Linked DNA regions of Cohnella abietis. The protein of the gene in region 1 binds, or shares a complex with, the protein of each later gene. Links are inferred from orthologs where the notes say so. Each region holds a gene or a part of one and is shown in the gene's direction. Other genes may lie near its edges. The genes, in order: uvrA and mfd.

Region 1 (5,968 bases):
GAGGCGATCTTTACTCGTCGTAATCCGGAGTCGATCAATGCAGGAACTCCTATGGTTTCAATTTCGAACATTGAGCAATATAAAGGTAAAATCGACGTATTGATTCTATGTGGCGGTTCCGCTAAGGACTTGCCTGAGCAAGGCCCTGCATTGGCTAAGGATTTCAATACAGTGGACAGCTTTGATACACATGCTCTTATCCCTGAATATTTCAATCAGGTAGATGACGCGGCTCAATCGGGCGGCAACGTTAGCGTCATTTCTACAGGCTGGGATCCAGGCTTGTTCTCCTTGAACCGTTTGTTAGCAGAAGCTGTTCTTCCAGAAGGGAAAGAATATACATTCTGGGGCAAAGGGGTAAGCCAAGGTCATTCTGATGCCATTCGTCGCGTTGAAGGTGTAAGTAACGGAATTCAATACACCATTCCTCATGAAGCTGCTGTAGAGCGCGTTCGTAGCGGCAGCAACCCACAATTAACTACTCGCGAAAAGCACCTTCGTGAATGTTTTGTTGTACTTAAGGATGGAGCGGATGCGGAAGCGATCGCTAATGAAATCAAGAACATGCCGAACTATTTCGCAGATTACGAGACAGTAGTTCACTTCGTATCCGAGGAAGTTCTTCAAGCTGAGCATTCCAAGATGCCGCATGGTGGTAATGTCCTTCGCAGTGGACAAACAGGAGAAGGCAACAGTAATACTCAGCTCATCGAGTTCAGCCTTAAGCTAGATAGCAATCCAGAGTTCACAGCTAGCGTTCTAGTTGCCTATGCTCGTGCTGCATATCGTCTGGCTAATGCTGGACAAACAGGCGCGAAAACTGTATTCGATGTTCCTTATGGTCTTCTGTCTCCTAAGTCGCCTGAGCAGCTTCGGAAAGAGCTTCTGTAAATTTATTGCATATTGTACAAATCATTTGCATGACCAGCCGCAGTTCGGTATAATGAACGGGAACACACATTCCTATTGGTGTGCGACTGCGGCTGGCATAATGAAAGCCCCGCGTTGTCGCGAAAGGGGCTTTTTCGCTTGGCCAACGAGAATATAGTAATCAAGGGCGCTCGCGCTCATAATTTGAAAAATATCGACGTAACGATACCCCGTGACAAGTTTGTTGTGCTTACGGGATTATCTGGTTCGGGTAAGTCTTCACTTGCTTTTGATACCATCTATGCTGAAGGTCAGCGCCGCTATGTGGAATCCTTATCCGCGTATGCTCGGCAGTTCCTTGGTCAGATGGACAAACCCGACGTAGATTCCATTGAAGGACTGTCTCCTGCTATTTCTATCGATCAGAAGACGACAAGTCGGAACCCACGTTCTACAGTCGGGACAGTAACGGAAATATATGATTACCTGCGTTTGATGTTCGCACGGGTAGGCAAGCCGCATTGTCCTGACCACGGACTTGAAATTACATCACAGACGGTTGAGCAGATGGTTGACCGTATTATGGAATATCCGGAACGGACCCGTTTGCAAATTCTGGCTCCAGTCGTATCTGGACGCAAAGGCGAGCATACTAAGCTGCTTACTGATATACAGAAGCAGGGCTTTGTTCGCGTTCGTGTTAATGGTGAGCTTCGTGATCTATCAGAGAAAATCGAGCTTGAGAAGAATAAGAAGCATTCTATAGAAGTCGTCGTAGACCGTATCGTAGTGAAGGAAGATGTGGCTTCTCGGCTGGCGGATTCATTAGAAACCGGATTAAAGCTATCTGGCGGTCAAATTATCGTTGATATTATTGAAAAAGAAGAACTTATGTTTAACTCTAACCTGGCCTGCCCGGAATGCGGCTTCTCGATTGATGAGCTGGCGCCGCGTATGTTCTCATTTAATTCACCTTATGGGGCATGCCCGGAATGTGACGGCTTAGGCGTGAAGATGGTAGTCGATCCTGAATTGCTCATCCCAGATCGCAGTAAAAGCATTGAAGAAGGTGCATTTGAAGCATGGGCAGGCAGTACGTCCAACTATTACCCGCAGTTTCTCTCTGCCGTATGTGCTCATTATGACATTGCAACGGATATTCCCGTTAGCGAGTTAAGTGATAAGCAAATGCAAATTATTTTGTATGGTACAGCTGGTGAGAAGATTCGGTTCCGTTACGAGAACGAGTTTGGACATACTCGTGATGCTCAAGTTCCTTTTGAAGGAGTTGTGCATAACTTAGAGCGCCGTTATCGGGAAACCGGCTCTGAGGGTATTCGTGAGTTTATTGAGTCGTATATGAGCGCTAAGCCTTGTGGCAAGTGCCGTGGACAGCGGCTGAAGAAAGAATCACTGGCTGTTACAATTGGCAAAGAGAATATTGCTCATGTAACCTCGCTATCCATTGGCGAAGCTCAGAGCTTTTTCTCGGGGCTTGCGCTGAATGAGAAGGAAATGGCGATCGCGAACCTGATTCTGAAGGAAATTAATAATCGTCTCGGCTTCCTTGTGAATGTTGGCTTAGATTATTTGACCTTGTCTCGCGCAGCTGGCACGTTATCCGGTGGAGAGGCGCAGCGAATTCGTTTAGCCACTCAGATTGGTTCTAGCCTTATGGGTGTTCTTTATATTCTAGATGAGCCGAGTATTGGGCTGCATCAGCGTGATAATGATCGTCTTATCCAAACGTTGAATCATATGAGGGATATCGGGAATACACTTATTGTTGTCGAGCATGATGAGGACACGATGATGGCTGCTGACTGGATTATTGATATAGGTCCAGGAGCGGGAATTCACGGTGGAACTGTTATCTCACAAGGTACGCCACAGCAAGTAATGGATGACGAGAAGTCGCTTACGGGTGCGTATTTAAGCGGTCGGAAGTTCATTCCAGTGCCACAGCAACGGCGTAAGCCTAACGGAAATTGGATCGAAATTAAAGGTGCCAAGGAAAACAATCTTAGAAACCTTAATGCTAAATTTCCACTAGGTGTGTTTACGGCAGTTACGGGTGTTTCTGGATCAGGCAAATCGACGCTTGTAAACGAAATTCTCTATAAGACACTGGCAAGGGATTTGAACAGAGCCAAAACTCGCCCAGGCGTTTACAAAGAAATCAACGGAATCGAGCATTTGGAAAAAGTTATTGATATTGATCAATCTCCAATCGGTCGAACGCCGCGTTCCAATCCTGCAACCTATACTGGGGTATTCGATGACATTCGTGATGTATATGCGATGACCAACGAATCCAAGGTACGGGGGTACAAGAAAGGACGCTTCAGCTTTAATGTCAAAGGCGGACGTTGTGAAGCGTGCAAGGGCGATGGCATTATCAAAATCGAGATGCATTTCCTGCCTGATGTTTATGTTCCGTGCGAAATTTGCAAAGGCAAACGGTACAATCGGGAGACGCTTGAAGTCAAATACAAAGGCAAAAGTATTGCTGAAGTGCTTGCAATGACGATAGAGGATGCAACAGAGTTTTTCGTTAATATTCCTCGAATACATCGCAAGATGCAGACGCTCATGGATGTGGGTCTTGGATATATGGATCTTGGCCAGCCAGCGACTACGCTCTCGGGTGGAGAAGCCCAGCGCGTTAAGCTAGCTGCGGAGCTGTATCGTCGGAGTACGGGGAAGATGCTCTACATTCTAGATGAGCCTACAACTGGACTTCACGTAGATGATATAGATCGCTTACTTCAGGTGCTTCACCGTCTCGTTGACTCTGGGGAGAGCGTGCTCGTAATCGAGCACAACCTAGATGTCATCAAGACCGCCGATTACCTCGTTGATCTAGGTCCCGAAGGCGGCAACGGCGGCGGTATGATTGTGGCTACTGGAACGCCAGAGGACGTGGCGAAGGTTGAGGGCTCTTATACAGGCAAGTACCTAGGACCGGTGCTAGAAAGAGATCGTGCGCGGACGGAAGCAGCTTTAGCGAAAGCTTGATGTTTGTGAGCTACTAGCTTGCTAACAAGTACAACGGCTTCGCCGTCCTCAGGACGGCGGTACACGTTTGTATCGAGCGATCAGATGAGTATATGATCGCATAAATAGGGCAGCCCTCATGGTCTCTTCAGACCATGAGGGCTGCCCTTATTGCTTTAACGATTATTCTCCAGAGTGAACATGCGATTCATGTGTGGGACTTACAAGAGCAATTAGTTGTTTTTGAAGCTTGAGGATGTTTTGCTGCTTCTGGACAATTTGCTCTTTTTGTTTAATGATCGCCTGCAATTCACTTTTAGCTACGCTCCACTTCTTACTTTCAGCATGCGCATAGAAGCTATCCCAAGCTTCATGCTTCTGTTTTCTTAACGCATGAATGCTGTCTCGTGTCGTTTTCATCTGTTCTATAATTAGCTTTGCAGGCTCCTTGAGCGTAGTACGTTGATCTGTTGTAAGTGTCTTACGAGCTTCCGTAATCAGATCATGCTGCGATTTCATTTTCACAAACAGACTTTTCTGCTCCGTGCGGATTTTATCTAACTGCAGCTTGAGAGCCTGAATATCAGCAGGATACGATTTCCAATCCGGTGTATTCTTCTGCTCATAATGATGATGTTCGCTTGGTGCAGCAGCAACAAGCGCTGGGACAGATATCAGTAGCAAGGAAAGCGCGAGCAATGCTAACAGTCGCTTATTCATAGAGGGGCCTCCCAATTGTTGGATTCCCCTCTAGTATGGACGAAAAAACATTTTCCATTCTGGGGGCGGCGTGTTAGTCAGATTTGTCGTTCTCAGTATTCGCTTGATAGGCAATCAGACTGATGGGATGTCCAATTCTATCCGAGAAACGTTGCTCCAATTCCTTAATTTCTTCTAGATCATCAGGGTTTAAAATAGCAAGCGAGTAAGCATCTTCATGCATGGTAAGCGCCTCCCTATGGTTTAGCATTCTAGCGTAGTATGGGAAATTATTTGTGATTTAACACCTGCTCTGCATAGAAAATCGGGCTCAGTTGCTGTACTGTTATAGAGAATGCAGGAGATGGACACTTTATTATTGAAGCTCTGTCAAGTAAGCAGCTTCTAATAACCCCTATTAGCAGGGTAATTTCTTTGGCATGTGTGACAAAGTTGTTACGGCATTAACTTCGGACTTGCAAGCCAGGCGTCCAGAAGCTAACATAGATAAAGATGGGTTTATTAGGTCAGATAAAGGAGGTCTCCCTTATGTTTCTAGTGGAAAATGCAGCTGAATCAGCAAGTGCTTATGAGCACTTCGATATCTTCATGATCATAATTACGGTTCTTATCGCCGTAGGGCTAGTACGTCTTTTGTTGACGCGGCCTCGTAAAAACATGTTTGCAATCGGTTTTACAGCTGTAGCGTTAGTTGTGTTTATTGCAGCAGATGTGAAAATGATTAGCGGCTGGTAAATGGTTGAGCAAATAGGGGTACATAAATGGACTTGGGAGCGTTGTCTTCCGAGTCCATTTTTTTGCATGCCATTTTGCATGTCACAAGTATAATTTTAGCGCATATCTATTCCTAAATAATAAAAGGAAAAAATCCCCAAACATTTTCATGTTCACGAGGCAGTAATTGTGATAGAGTTATGCTGTTTACTAGAAAATGTTAGGAGAGATAACTTTGATCAGGAACAAACGTCGCCAAATCGTTTTAGCTATTGTTATAACGGTATTAGTGGCAGTAATTGGGGCGACTGGAGCAGTGGCGGCTAACGATAACAAATTAGAGCTTGATGCAAAAGTCATTAACGGTGAGGTTTATGTCAAAGCTTCCACCCTGATGAAGCAAATAGGAGGCACGGGCTCCTATAATACAGCCACTAAAAAATATGACTACTCTATCAAATCAATTATTCCGGATGTTATTAAGAAAGTATCTCCATCCGTTGTTGCTATTATAGGCAAACCAGCGGACGAGCGCTCCAGCAATCGGTTCTCGCTCGCTCATGGTACAGGAGTAATTGTAAAGAGTGACGGCTGGATTGTTACGAATGCTCACGTTGTTAAAGGCATGGACCGAATCGTTGTTGTAACAGCGGATGGCAAGGAATAT
Region 2 (6,615 bases), 6.1 Mb from region 1 along the record:
TGTCACTCGGACGGTTTGAGGATGCAGATGTTCCAGAATATCGTCTGGGCTTGCATTTCTTGACCCCCGAAGAGCGAAAGCGTATAATAGCGTATAATTCCAACGGGGACGTGACCGTACGGGTAATATGCGAGTATTGCAGTCAGACCTTGGACGCTCATCCGGAGCTCGCCTTGCTGTCTAATCCACTGCAATAAATGCTGAAACTTCACGCTCCGACATCCTCAAGGAGTCCTTGGCTTGCGCCGGGGCTTTTTTCAGTGATTTAAGAGGGGCACCATTTCTACAGATTGGATATACGTATGTATAAACGTCTGTCATTATCGACCACATACTGTAAGGTAAAGTACTGCATTGGCTGTTGAACTTCGAGCAGTCGGTGTGTTTGTATCGAGAGGGGAAATGCCATGAAGCCGCTAATCCAATCGTTAGTAACGGATCCCGATTTAATTAGCATCATACAAGGATTAAAGGGTGGAATGCGGGAGCAGCTCGTTGCAGGCTTGTCTGGCTCCGCTCGTCAAGTGACTCTTGCCGGGATGTATCGTGAATTACAACGTCCTATTCTTGTAATCACACACAATATGTTTTCGGCACAAAAAATGACGGATGATCTGCAAGAGTGTCTATCGACCGATGAAGTTCTGCTCTATCCAGCTAATGAGCTTATTGCAGCGGAAACCGCGATCTCCAGCCCTGAAACGTCGGCTCGTCGACTAGAGGTATTGCTCAAGCTTGCGGAAGGCTTCCGCGGCATTATTGTCGTGCCGTTCGCGGGTGTTCGGAAATTCCAGCCAGACCTGCTAACGATGTCTGAGGCGCACATTGATCTTAAGGTCGGCGACACTTTGCCGATGGAGCAGTTCCTTCGTGGCATGATTGAATTAGGCTATGAACGGGTAGATCGGGTTGAGCAGAAGAGCCATCTGAGTGTGCGTGGAGGGATTGTAGATTTCTTCCCACTTGCCTCTTCAAGTGCGTATCGGGTGGAGTGGTTTGATGATGAGATTGATTCTATTCGAACGTTCGATCCTGCGGATCAAAGATCTATCGATAAGCTAGAGAGCTATACCGTACAGCCTTGCCGGGAATGGATTGCAGGTGAGAGACGCTTCCAGAATGCAGCCAAGCATGCTCAGGATTTGTTGGAGAAGCAGCTGGAGAAGATGGCTGATCGTCAAGCGAAGGAACGCTTGAGCTCAGAGATTTCTCGAGAGATTGAGCTCCTGCGGCAAAATGTTTATTTTACCGAAATTTACAAATATATTTCTTTGCTCTATCCGGAACGGCAGACACTGCTGGACTACATTCCGAAGGACACTGTTCTGCTCATGGATGAGCCGAACAGGCTAGGTGAAACAGCTCGTCAGCTTGAACGCGACGAATCGGAGTGGACGACCCACCTTCTACAGCAAGGCAAGTCATTGCCTGGCTTTGTTCTGGCTGTCCCAGCTGAGCAAGCGCTCTATCCGAAAGGTTTTCAGACGGTATATATGTCCTTGTTCGTTCGCCAAATTCCTCATACGCAGCCCCAGAACATCATTAATTTCGTCTGTCGCTCGATGCAAAATTTCCATGGACAGATGAACGTTCTCAAGGCTGAGATGGAACGTTGGCGCAAAGGCGGAATTAAGATCGTTATGCTCGCGGGCAATTCCGAACGCGCAGATAGAATGAGACGGGTATTGGAAGATTACCAGATTGAGGCACCGGAAATTTTGCAGGGTAATCTGCAGAGTGGTTTTGAGCTGCCATCTATTAAGCTGGTTGTCATTACGGAAGGTGAGATGTTTACCCAGAAGCAACGTAAGGCTCGTCGGGTAGATCGTCATCTGGACAATGCAGAGAGAATTAAAAGCTACACCGAGCTCAAAGTCGGGGATTATGTCGTGCACCAGAACCACGGTGTGGGTAAATATCTTGGAATTGGGACACTCGAGGTCGGCGGTATTCATAAGGACTATCTTCATATCGTCTATGCGGCGGGGGATCGTCTTTCCGTTCCTGTAGAGCAATTCGATCTTATTCAAAAATATGTGGGCAATGAGGATAAGGAGCCGAAGGTAAGCAAGCTCGGCGGATCTGATTGGAATCGAGCTAAATCGAAGGTTAGGTCCTCCGTGCAGGATATCGCCGATGATCTAATTAAGCTATATGCGGCACGGCAATCTACGGTTGGTTTCGGATTCGGGGAGGACACTCCTTACCAGCAGGAATTCGAAGAAATGTTCCCTTACGAGGAAACTGTAGATCAGCTTCGTGCTATTCGTGAAATTAAAGAAGACATGCAAACTGCTCGTCCGATGGATCGCCTGCTGTGTGGAGACGTTGGCTATGGCAAAACGGAAGTCGCTATTCGTGCGGCGTTTAAGGCTGCCATTGAAGGGAAACAGGTTGCAGTCCTAGTGCCGACAACTATTCTTGCTCAGCAGCATTATGAGACATTCCGCGAGAGATTCTCCGGGTATCCGTTCAATATTAAAGTTCTAAGCCGTTTCCGGACACGCAAGGAACAGACGGATACAATGAAGGGCTTGAAGGCAGGGACGGTTGATGTTGTCATTGGTACACATCGTTTGCTGTCACAGGATATTATTTTCAAAGAGCTAGGCTTGCTTATCGTGGATGAGGAGCAGCGCTTCGGAGTTACACATAAGGAAAAGCTGAAGAGAATCAAAACCAATGTGGATGTGCTGACCCTGACGGCTACTCCTATTCCCCGCACGCTTCATATGTCCATGCTCGGGGTACGAGATTTGTCCGTTATAGAGACGCCACCGGAAAATCGTTTTCCTGTTCAAACCTATGTCGTCGAGTATAGCCCAACGCTTATACGGGAAGCCGTTGAGCGGGAATTAGCTCGCGATGGGCAAGTATATTATTTGTTCAACCGTGTTCAAGGCATCTACCAGATGGCAGAGCAGATTAGTGCTCTCGTACCGGATGCTCGTGTTGCCGTAGCCCATGGTCAAATGTCGGAGCAAGAGCTTGAGCGGACTATCTTGGATTTCTTAGATGGGGAATACGACGTGCTAGTTAGTACGAGTATTATAGAGACCGGAGTAGATATCCCGAACGTGAACACGCTTCTTGTACATGATGCGGACCGGATGGGCTTATCGCAGCTTTACCAGCTTCGGGGTCGTGTCGGACGCTCTAATCGTATCGCCTATGCGTACTTTACGTACCAACGGGACAAGGTATTAACAGAGGTTGCTGAGAAAAGGCTGCAATCAATCAAGGAATTCACGGAGCTGGGCTCCGGATTCAAGATTGCTATGCGTGATTTGACTATCCGCGGAGCGGGTAATTTGCTTGGCGCTGAACAGCACGGATTCATTGCCTCTGTTGGCTTTGATTTGTACTCACAGATGCTCGCAGAAGAAATACAAAGCCGCAAATCCGAGATGGGTGGCGTCGTACTGCCGCCTCAGCCTGTTAACACACAGCTGGATCTGGGTGTAGATGCTTATTTGCCTCCGGAATATATTTACGACAGCATTCAAAAAATCGAAATATATAAGAAGGTAGCAGCAGCCACTTCTTTAGAAGATGTTGCAGACTTATTCGAAGAGCTGATGGACCGTTTCGGTGAGCCGCCTAAAGCGGTGCTTAATCTGATGACGGTTGTTAGGCTGAAGGTATACGGACGACAATATGGAATTGAATCCATAGTCCGACGTGGGGATGAGGTTACATTAAAGCTCGAAGAGCGTCGACGTGAGGATGTCGATTCGAGCAAGCTTAAGGCACTGGAAGCTAAGTTCCAAGGCCGGATGGTGCAGGCAATAACTGCTCAGCAGCTCCTTATCCGCCTGAAGGTGAGAGGGCTTGATGAGAACGCCTTATTGGCGTTGGTAGAGGATTTTCTGGTACAATATAAAGAAGCGACAAAATCAAAGGGGGAACTACAGGATGTTGCACCGTAATCGCATGTCATACCGCCGGTTCGCTATGCTTATGCTGGCAGCTGTCATGCTAGTCGCAATTATTTCCGGTTGCGGTAAGAAAGAAGAAGGTAAGGTTATTGCTTCGTATACAGGTGGGGAAATTACAGACAAAGAGTTCGATAAATACGCAGCATTTACTGCTTTAATGAACCAACAGAAAGCGATGTATATGTCGATACCACAGTTTAAAGAACAATTCATTAAGCAATTCATCGTGTCAAAGGTACTAATTAAAGAGGTATCCAAAGACAATCTCAAGGAAGTTGATACGGCTGCAGCTACTTTTAAGAAGCAGCTGGAAGACGGAATGAAATCAACTCCTGAGCTTAAGGAACATATGAAGACTAGTAAGCTAACGGTTAAAGATGCGGTTGCATTCTTTAAGATCGATGCAGCTTTCGAGAAATATTACACCACTAAAGGTGAAGAGCTGAAAGCTAAGGTTACCGAAGAAGAAATTAAAACAGAATTCGATAAAAATCCTTCCGATTTTAACGTGGTTACCCTTCGTCACATTCTAATCGGCACGTCTGACCCATCTACTAATGCGCAATTAAAATCAGACGAAGATGCGCTTAAGCTTGCTAAAGAAGTTAAAGTGAAGCTGGAAGCAGGCGGAGACTGGAATGCTCTAGCTAAAGAATATTCCACAGATCCTAGCTCCAAAGAAACAGGCGGCTTATACGAGAAGCAAAAGGCAGGAGTATGGGTGCCTGAATTTAAAGAAGCGGCAAACAAGCAGGAAATCGGTAAAGTAGGCGACCCTGTTCGTACGCAATTCGGCTATCACGTCATGAAAGTCGAAAGCCGTGAGGCAACACCGTACGACAAGCTTGTTAAGGAAGATAAAGACAAGCTGTCAGTTGCTGTTGCTACAACCCTATTGGGCGATTTCTTAACGAAAGAACAGGACAAGCTGGGTATCAAGGTAACGTTGCCGGCAGAACCTACGCCTACCGCGTCAGGCTCTCCTAGCGCTTCTCCTTCAGCATCACCAAGTGCGTCTCCAAGTGCTTCACCGAGCGCTTCGGGGTCCTCTAAGTAAGCTATAACGAACGGATTAAAGACGTCTACGGAACTGCGATCGGATATAACGATCGGTTCTGTGGACGTCTTTTTTTGTACGATTGGAAAGTTTAAGTTTTTTTGGTTCTTTATTTCACTAATCGCCCGATTCAGCATGTACCGCCATCCCAAGGACGGTGAAGTCGTTTTACGTGGTCCTTCGATTTTAACTTGCTGAGTGAACTACACATATGGGTTGGCAGACAGGTATGTGTAGTTCGCTCAGGAAGTCCGGGGAGCAGAGGGGCTCGCAAAAAGACGAATCTTGATAGATCGCTTATAGCTTGTTTTCTCGGAGATTATAACAAAGGACTTGACAAGTGATCTCCTATGAACTAAATTAAATAAAAACCAATAGGTATACTTGGTATTAACAATTTAGTTGACCAGAACGCTGGAAACTAAGCTCCGCCGCACTTATTTATGTGCGTAACAGGAGCTTGGTTTTTAGTCGTTGCACGGAGGTGAATTCATGATTGTCATAAGCAAGCTAAGTAAGTCTTATAAAATCGCTAACAACACCTTTACAGCGCTGAAAGACCTGGATTTAACTATCGGGCGCGGCGATATATTCGGCATCATTGGGTTCAGTGGTGCTGGCAAGTCCACGTTGGTTCGTTGTATTAATCGGTTGGAAGAGCCGGATTCTGGCAGTATCGTCATAGGCGATACCGTCGTCACGGATCTTAATCAGAAGCAGCTGCGACAAGCTAGACAGAAAATAGGAATGATCTTTCAAGAATTTAATCTATTAGAGGCCAAGACGGTATTTGATAATATTGCCTTCCCATTGAAGGTTGCAGGTCACGATAAAGCTCATATTCAGAAACGTGTTCTCGAGGTTCTGGATATGGTGCACCTCAGTGATAAGGTAAATGCTTACCCTTCGCAATTAAGTGGGGGACAGAAGCAGCGCGTGGGGATTGCAAGGGCCCTCGCGAATGAGCCTGACGTTTTGCTGTGTGACGAGGCCACATCAGCTTTAGATCCGCAGACGACGTATTCCATATTAGAGCTACTTCAAGAAATCAATATAAAGCTTAAGCTAACGATTGTGCTTATAACCCACGAGCTTGATGTCCTTCAGCATATCTGTAATAACGTCGCTGTTATTGAACAAGGCAGAATTGTTGAGACGGGAACCGTAGATAAATTTTTCCTTAATCCGGAGAGCGATACGGCGCGCAGATTCGTGAATATTATCGAGTACTATCGTCAAAGGCGGCATGTCATAGAGGGAGTAGGTGCTGGCATATGAGAGACGATCTGCTTGATCTACTATGGAATGCTTTTTGTCAGACGCTCTATATGCTCGTATGGTCATCATTTTTCTCTATTATATTAGGTTTATTGCTTGGAATAACGCTAGTGGTTACGGAAAAAGGGAACGTGCTAGAGGCGCGGATAGTCCACAGGATTGTTAGCGTCATTATTAATGGAGTGCGTTCGCTCCCATTCATTATATTAATCGTTCTGCTTTTACCTGTTGCGAGATGGGTAGTAGGTACCTCACTTGGACCTACTGCTGCGATTGTCTCGTTATCCATCGGGGCAGCCCCCTTCCTTGGGCGAATCATTGAGAGCTCTCTGAAGGAAGTGG

The links.
Region 2: the proteins of uvrA (region 1) and mfd are in contact, whole or in part, in a crystal structure (PDB 4DFC), measured with the Escherichia coli proteins. The link is inferred for Cohnella abietis from one-to-one orthologs.

The regions. Positions count from the first base shown.
Region 1 is NZ_AP019400.1:6,210,087-6,216,054, reverse strand. Bases 696-4,088 are described here. They hold uvrA (excinuclease ABC subunit UvrA), read left to right. Parts: upstream 696-1,029; coding sequence 1,030-3,888; downstream 3,889-4,088. Other genes in these bases: KCTCHS21_RS27265 (hypothetical protein), read right to left, coding at 4,051-4,088; KCTCHS21_RS27275 (diaminopimelate dehydrogenase), read left to right, coding at 696-891. Also shown: more of KCTCHS21_RS27275, read left to right, coding at 1-695; more of KCTCHS21_RS27265, read right to left, coding at 4,089-4,587; KCTCHS21_RS30980 (hypothetical protein), read right to left, coding at 4,661-4,810; KCTCHS21_RS27260 (hypothetical protein), read left to right, coding at 5,116-5,322; KCTCHS21_RS27255 (S1C family serine protease), read left to right, coding at 5,537-5,968. UniProt on the Escherichia coli protein: The UvrABC repair system catalyzes the recognition and processing of DNA lesions. UvrA is an ATPase and a DNA-binding protein. A damage recognition complex composed of 2 UvrA and 2 UvrB subunits scans DNA for abnormalities.
Region 2 is NZ_AP019400.1:61,956-68,570, forward strand. What follows is about bases 90-4,129. They hold mfd (transcription-repair coupling factor), read left to right. Parts: upstream 90-407; coding sequence 408-3,929; downstream 3,930-4,129. Other genes in these bases: KCTCHS21_RS00290 (anti-sigma-F factor Fin), read left to right, coding at 90-197; KCTCHS21_RS00300 (peptidylprolyl isomerase), read left to right, coding at 3,916-4,129. Also shown: more of KCTCHS21_RS00290, read left to right, coding at 1-89; more of KCTCHS21_RS00300, read left to right, coding at 4,130-4,995; KCTCHS21_RS00305 (methionine ABC transporter ATP-binding protein), read left to right, coding at 5,488-6,273; KCTCHS21_RS00310 (methionine ABC transporter permease), read left to right, coding at 6,270-6,615. UniProt on the Escherichia coli protein: Couples transcription and DNA repair by recognizing RNA polymerase (RNAP) stalled at DNA lesions. Mediates ATP-dependent release of RNAP and its truncated transcript from the DNA, and recruitment of nucleotide excision repair machinery to the damaged site.